2 regions of the Anaerosalibacter massiliensis genome follow, and region 1 is predicted to be linked to the other one. Evidence: a T-box and tRNA genes for the amino acid it is inferred to sense, from the RefSeq annotation. Region 1 holds a T-box; the other holds one or more tRNA genes.

Region 1 (3,431 bases):
TTCTCCCATTTGCTCTATTCCTGAGAAAACCATTCTAACAATCCAGAAAAATATAATATCATATCCAGTTACTAATACATTAGTAGGATAAAAATATTTTAACTCCTCTGTTTTTTCTGGCCAACCTAAGGTGGAGAATGGCCACAATGCAGAAGAAAACCAAGTATCAAGGGTATCTTCATCCTGATGAATATTAGTACTATTACATTTGCTACACTTTTCTGGAGCTTCCCTAGAAACCATTATTTCATCACAATCTTTACAATAGTATACTGGCAGTCTATGTCCCCACCAAAGTTGTCTTGAAATACACCAATCTCTAATATTTTCTAGCCAATGGGAATAAATTTTGCCGAATCTCTTAGGAATAAATTTCAAATTTCCATTTCTATAAGCCTCAAGGGCTGGCTTTGCTAAAGGTTCCATTTTCACAAACCATTGTTTAGATATTATAGGTTCAACTACAGTCTTACACCTCTCACAATGACCTACATTATTCTCATGGTCTTCTATTTTTAATAAATATCCCTCTTTATCTAAATCTCTGACAATCTTCTCTCTAGCTTCATATCTATCAAGTCCCTCATATTCTCCACCATTTTCATTTATTGTAGCATCATCATTCATAATTTTGTATTGACCTAGATTATGTCTGTGGCCAACTTCAAAATCATTTGGATCATGGGATGGTGTTATCTTAACAGCACCAGTACCAAATTCCATATCTACATACTCATCTGCTACTATAGGAATTTCCCTATTCACTAGTGGAAGTATGGCATATTTTCCAACTAATCTAGTATATCTTTCATCTTCTGGATGTACTGCTATAGCTAAGTCTCCTAAAATCGTTTCTGGTCTGGTAGTTGCAATAGTTATAAAGTCTTCACTATCTTTTATAGGATATTTTATATGCCAAAGATGTCCATGGGAATCCTCATGGTCCACTTCTGCATCAGAAATAGCTGTTTTACAAGTTGGACACCAATTTATTATTCTATCTCCTCTATAAATAAGGCCTTTGTTATAAAGTCTTATAAATACTTCTTCTACTGCATTACTTAAACCTTTATCTAATGTAAATCTTTCCTTGGACCAATCACAAGAAACACCTAATTTTCTTAATTGATTATTTATATTGCCTCCATATTCTCTAGTCCAATCCCATGCTTCTTCTAAAAATTTTTCTCTTCCTAAATTTTCTTTACTTTTTCCTTCTTTTTTCAATTTTTCCACTACTTTAGCTTCAGTAGATATACTAGCATGATCTGTTCCTGGAAGCCATAATGCCTCATATCCTTCCATTCTCTTCCATCTTATCAATATATCTTGTATTGTATTGTTTAAAGCATGCCCCATATGAAGATTTCCAGTAACATTTGGTGGAGGCATCATAATTGTAAAAGGTTCTTTTTCTTTGTTTACATCAGCCTCAAAATATCTCTTGTCATTCCAAAACTTATAAATTTTTTCTTCAAAATCCTTAGGATTATATGTCTTAGGTAAATTTTCAATCATATTATAAATCCTCCTTTTAAATATAAAAAAACCCTCATCCATATATAAGGACGAAGGAAATTTTCGCGGTACCACCTTAGTTTCCATAGCTAAAAACTATGGCTCTCAAATATATAACGGTATTAACCGTTCAAACCTACTAAGATTCAGCTTGAAAACTCAGAAGCTACTTTCAGAAAACATTGCCTAGAAAAGTCTTTCAGCCTATGGACTATTCTCTCTATATAGGATATATTCTTACTCCTCTTCTTCATAGTCTAAATATAGGGTTATTCATTTAGTTATAGTTATTATATATAAGTATCCCCTTATTTGTCAACAATTTAAGCTTCATCTTTATCTCTCATAATAGTTTTAAATATAGTTAGATAATTTAAAAAAGCAAATAAGTGGAAAGTTATTGCAATATATAATAATATATTTGTCATCATCTGCGATAAAGACAAAATTACAGAAATTATTGCTACATAGAAAGAAAAAGTAGCTACCTTCCCAAACTTATTTGCAGGTATTACCTTTTCTCCTCCAAAATAATATAATATACCACCCCCCACTATAAGGGCTAATTCTTTCATTCCCAATACGATTAAAATCCATGGAGGAATTAGTCCATAAGAATTAAAGCTTACTAAAACTGCAAAGGTAGTTAGCTTATCTGCCACAGGATCAAGGGCTGTTCCAAGTTTTGTTATCATATCGTATTTTCTTGCTATATATCCATCTAGTATATCTGTTATCCCTGATAATATAAGTACTATACCTGCATAAACTATTCTCTTTTCAAGAGTAGAATAAAAAAATAACAAATAAATAGGTATTAAAAAAATTCTACTTAATGTAAGGCCATTTGCTAAATTCATATTATTCTCCTTTTCCATTATTTTTGTAACTCTTTATCTATTATAATCATATAATAAAAATAATCTAGTCTCCATTAATTTTTAGGAGGGATTCTAATGAAAAAAAGTATTAAACTTTTTTCCTTGGTATTAGTATTGACAATTTTTATAAGTTTTAGTTTAACTGGATGCAAAAAAAACAATTTAAAAACTATTAAACTTATAGAAGTAACTCACTCTTTATTTTATACCCCTCAATACGTAGCTATAACTCAAGGATTTTTTGAAGAAGAAGGACTTGAAATTGAACTGATTAATGGAAAGGGAGCAGACAAATGCATGACTGCACTACTAAGTGGAGAAGCAGATATTGGATTCATGGGACCAGAAGCGTCAGTATATGTGTATAATCAAGGAAAATCAAACTATGCTATTAATTTTGCTCAATTAACACAAAAAGATGGCTCTTTTCTTGTAGGAAGAGAAAAAGAAGAAAACTTTAAATTTGAAAATTTAAAAGGAAAAACTATTATTGGAGGCAGAAAAGGTGGCATGCCAGAAATGACCTTAGAATATGTCCTCAAAAAACATGGACTAGAACCAGGAACTGATGTAAATGTAAGGACCGATATTCAATTTGATGTCATGGCAGGAGCCTTTACTGGAGGAGAAGGAGATTATGTAGCCTTATTTGAACCAGTAGCTGCTACATTAGAAAAAGAAGATAAAGGTCATGTAGTTGCTTCTATTGGAGAAGAAGCTGGCTATCTTCCGTATACATGCTATTCTGCAACAAAGGATTATATAGATAAAAATGAAGAAACAGTCCAAAAATTCACCAATGCTATATATAAAAGCATGCTTTGGGTCCAATCTCATAGTGTAGAAGAAATAGCCAAAGCTGTAAAACCCCAATTCCCTGATACTGATGATGAAGTACTTATAGCCCTTATAACTAGATATAAAGAACAAGACACTTGGAAGCCAGATTTGATTCTTACGGAAGAAGGATTAAATCATATGATGGATATTATGGAAATAGCAGGAGAACTAGAAGAAAGAGCAGATTATAGC
Region 2 (3,431 bases), on a different contig from region 1:
TTTTTATCATAATATAGAGAACACCTAGAACCGATATAATAATAGATAGTTTTTGATATAAATTAGTTTTTTCTTTTAAAAAATAGGAAGCCAGAATCATAGTAAAAACAGGGGCTGAAGCGAGAATAATACCTGCCTCTGATGAAGTAGCATGCATTAGTCCAAAAGTTTGAAATCCAAAAAATAATAGGGGGTACAATAGTGCAAGAGGAATTATTTTTATAATTCTTTCTTTTGTATAGCTTGCTTTAACCCATTTAAATAATACTGGTATAGATATTGCTAAAAAAGATGCTATAAAACGATAGGCCAAAATATCAATAGGATTAGACGTGCTAAGAGCCACTTTAGTAAATAAAAAAGAAAGCCCTACTATCAACGCATATAATAATGCTGAGATATAAGCTAAACTTTTACTTTCCTTATCCACATTTTTCAACCTCCCTTCACTGCTTATATTTATATTATATTGTAAAAATCTGACTGTCAATACTGCCATCTAGATAAATAAAACAAATTATGCTAAAATATTTATAATATGATCTAAGATTATAAATAACTTTTAAAGTAGGGGTGCACTATGAATAATAAAATACGAGTAGGAATAGTTGGATATGGCAATTTAGGAAAAGGTGTAGAACTAGCACTTAAACAAAATAATGATTTTGTACTTAAGGGAATCTTCACTAGGAGAGATACATCCCTTATAAAAACAAATTCAAAAATTATTCATATTTCTGAAATACTGAATTATAAAGATGAGATAGATGTCATGATTCTTTGCGGTGGTTCCGCTAATGATCTGCCAGAACAATGTCCAATACTTGCAGCTTGTTTCAATACTATAGATGCTTATGATAACCATAGCAAAATACCCGATTATTTTAATATGGTGGATGATATTGCAAAAGAATCTAATAAGGTAAGTCTAATTTCTATAGGATGGGATCCAGGACTTTTTTCTATCAACCGTCTATTAGCCCAAGCTATCCTTCCAAAAGGTCAAGACTACACCTTCTGGGGTGAAGGAGTAAGTCAAGGTCATTCTGAAGCTATTCGAAAAATAAATGGTGTAAAATATGCAGTTCAATATACTATACCTATAAAAGATGCAATTGAAAAAGCAAGGTCTGGAAACAATCCACATCTTAAAACTAGAGAAAAACATAAAAGAACTTGTTATGTAGTACCTTTTGATTTTGATCATACTGATGCAATTGAAAAAGAAATAAAAACTATGCCAGATTATTTCCTTGACTATGATACCACAGTCCATTTTATCACAGAAGAAGATTTTGTGAAAAATCATTCTAAAATGCCTCATGGAGGTTTTGTTATTTCTACTGATATAAATGAAAATAATCATAGACAAAAAATGGAGTTTAATTTATCTTTAGATAATAATCCAGAGTTCACTGCTTCTGTACTGGTTGCTTTTGCTCGTGGAGTTTATAGATTGGCTTTGGAAGGTAAAAAAGGTGCTTTTTCCATTTTTGATATTCCTCTTTCATATATCTCTCCAAAATCTGGTAAGGAATTAAGAAAAGAATTATTATAATTGAAAATACAATAATTTTATGATAAGATATATAAAAAGTAAGTGGGCGATTGGCTCAGCTGGTTAGAGTGCCACGTTGACATCGTGGAGATCATTGGTTCGAATCCGATATCGCCCACCATTATATATATTTCAAATAAAAACTGTCCCTTTTTCTTCTCCGCTTTCTAATTTTTCTATTATATTATCTTTTTTTCCGTTTGCCACTATCATATTTATATCAAATTTATTTACAAGTCTTGCTGCCTTTAACTTAGTCGATATACCTCCTGTTCCAAAAGAACTAGACCTACCTATTGATATGTTTTTTTCTAGTTCATCAATATTATCTACTAACTCAATCAACTTAGCATCTTTGTGTTCTACAGGACTTTTATCATATATTCCATTTATATCACTTAAAATTATAAGTAGATCTGCATTCCATAATACAGTTGTTTGGGCAGCTAACATATCATTATCTCCTATTTTTATTTCTTCTACACAAACTGTATCATTTTCATTGACTATGGGTATAACATTTTCATCTAATAATGTAAATAATGTATTTCTTATATTCAAAGTTCTTGAACTATCATTAAAATCTTCTCTTGTTAGAAGTATCTGAGCTACATGCACATTATATTTATTGAAAATTATTCTATAAGAATCCATAAGCTCTACTTGACCTATTGCACATAGAGCCTGTTTATAGTTTACATCTTCTTTTCTTGACCATCTACATAAAGTAGATACCCCTGCAATTCTAGCTCCTGAAGAAACAATTACTACCTGTTTACCTTTATCTATTAAAGATTTTACTTGACTAGCTAAACTATCCAAAAATTTTTTATTTATAACTCCATCCTTACTAGTTATTGTACTACTTCCGATTTTTATAACTATTTTCTTGCTATTCTTTATTATATCCTGTTCCATATCAAATCCCTCTACTTTCTTATTTGTCCATCTCCTATTACTAAATATTTATATGTTATTAATTGTTCTAACCCAACTGGTCCTCTTGCATGAGTTTTTTGTGTGCTTATGCCCATTTCAGCACCAAATCCAAATTCTCCTCCATCAGTAAAACGGGTTGAGGCATTTACATATACTGTTGAGGCATCTACTTTTCTTAAAAACATTTGAGCATTAGTAAAATTTTCCGTTATTATAGCCTCTGAATGTTTAGTACCATAATTTTGTATATGTTCTATAGCTTCATCAATATCTTTAACAACCTTTACAGCTATAATATAATCTAAAAACTCCTCTTTCCAATCAGATTCTTTTGCTTCTTTAACTTCTATTATTTCCCTAGTTTTTGTACATCCTCTTATTTCAACTATGCTTTGTATTTTTTCAAAAACCATAGGTAAAAATTTATCTGCTATAGCCTCATGAACCAATAATGTTTCACAAGCATTGCATACTCCTACTCGTTGAGTTTTCGCATTGTTTACAATATTTAATGCCTTTTTTAAATTCGCATTTTTATCTACAAATACATGGCAATTTCCAATACCTGTTTCTAATATTGGCACTGAAGAATTTTTTACTACAAAATCTATTAACCCTTTTCCTCCTCTAGGAATGATTAAATCAATATATTCATTGGCCTTAAGCATATCGTAAACATGTTGCCTATCACTTTCTTCTATAAATTGTATTACTTCTTCTGAAATATTACTTGATTTTAGTCCTTCCTTTATTGCTTTTACAATGGCTTTGTTTGAATGAATAGCACTGGAACTTCCCCTTAGCATTATACAATTACCACTTTTAAGAGCCAAACTAAAAGCATCTACTGTCACATTAGGTCTTGATTCATATACTATACCTATAACTCCTAATGGTACAGTCATTTTAGATATAGTAAGCCCATTTTCTAAAG

Evidence for each region. A T-box is a leader RNA that pairs with one kind of tRNA and senses whether it is charged. The one in region 1 lies ahead of NSA23_RS14590 (valine--tRNA ligase), so its partner is inferred to be a tRNA-Val.
Region 2: it has a tRNA-Val gene. The T-box ahead of NSA23_RS14590 (valine--tRNA ligase) is inferred to sense a tRNA for this amino acid. The anticodon was not compared.

Annotation. Positions count from the first base shown of each region.
Region 1 covers NZ_JANJZL010000015.1:34,897-38,327, reverse strand. Annotated here, with positions in the region: gene NSA23_RS14590 (valine--tRNA ligase) at 1-1,518, opposite strand, end outside; T-box leader at 1,562-1,781, opposite strand; gene pgsA (CDP-diacylglycerol--glycerol-3-phosphate 3-phosphatidyltransferase) at 1,842-2,378, opposite strand; gene NSA23_RS14580 (ABC transporter substrate-binding protein) at 2,475-3,431, shown strand, end outside.
Region 2 covers NZ_JANJZL010000004.1:246,543-249,973, reverse strand. Annotated here, with positions in the region: gene NSA23_RS08405 (DMT family transporter) at 1-430, opposite strand, end outside; gene NSA23_RS08400 (diaminopimelate dehydrogenase) at 581-1,558, shown strand; tRNA gene NSA23_RS08395 (tRNA-Val) at 1,603-1,679, shown strand; gene proB (glutamate 5-kinase) at 1,691-2,476, opposite strand; gene NSA23_RS08385 (glutamate-5-semialdehyde dehydrogenase) at 2,488-3,431, opposite strand, start outside.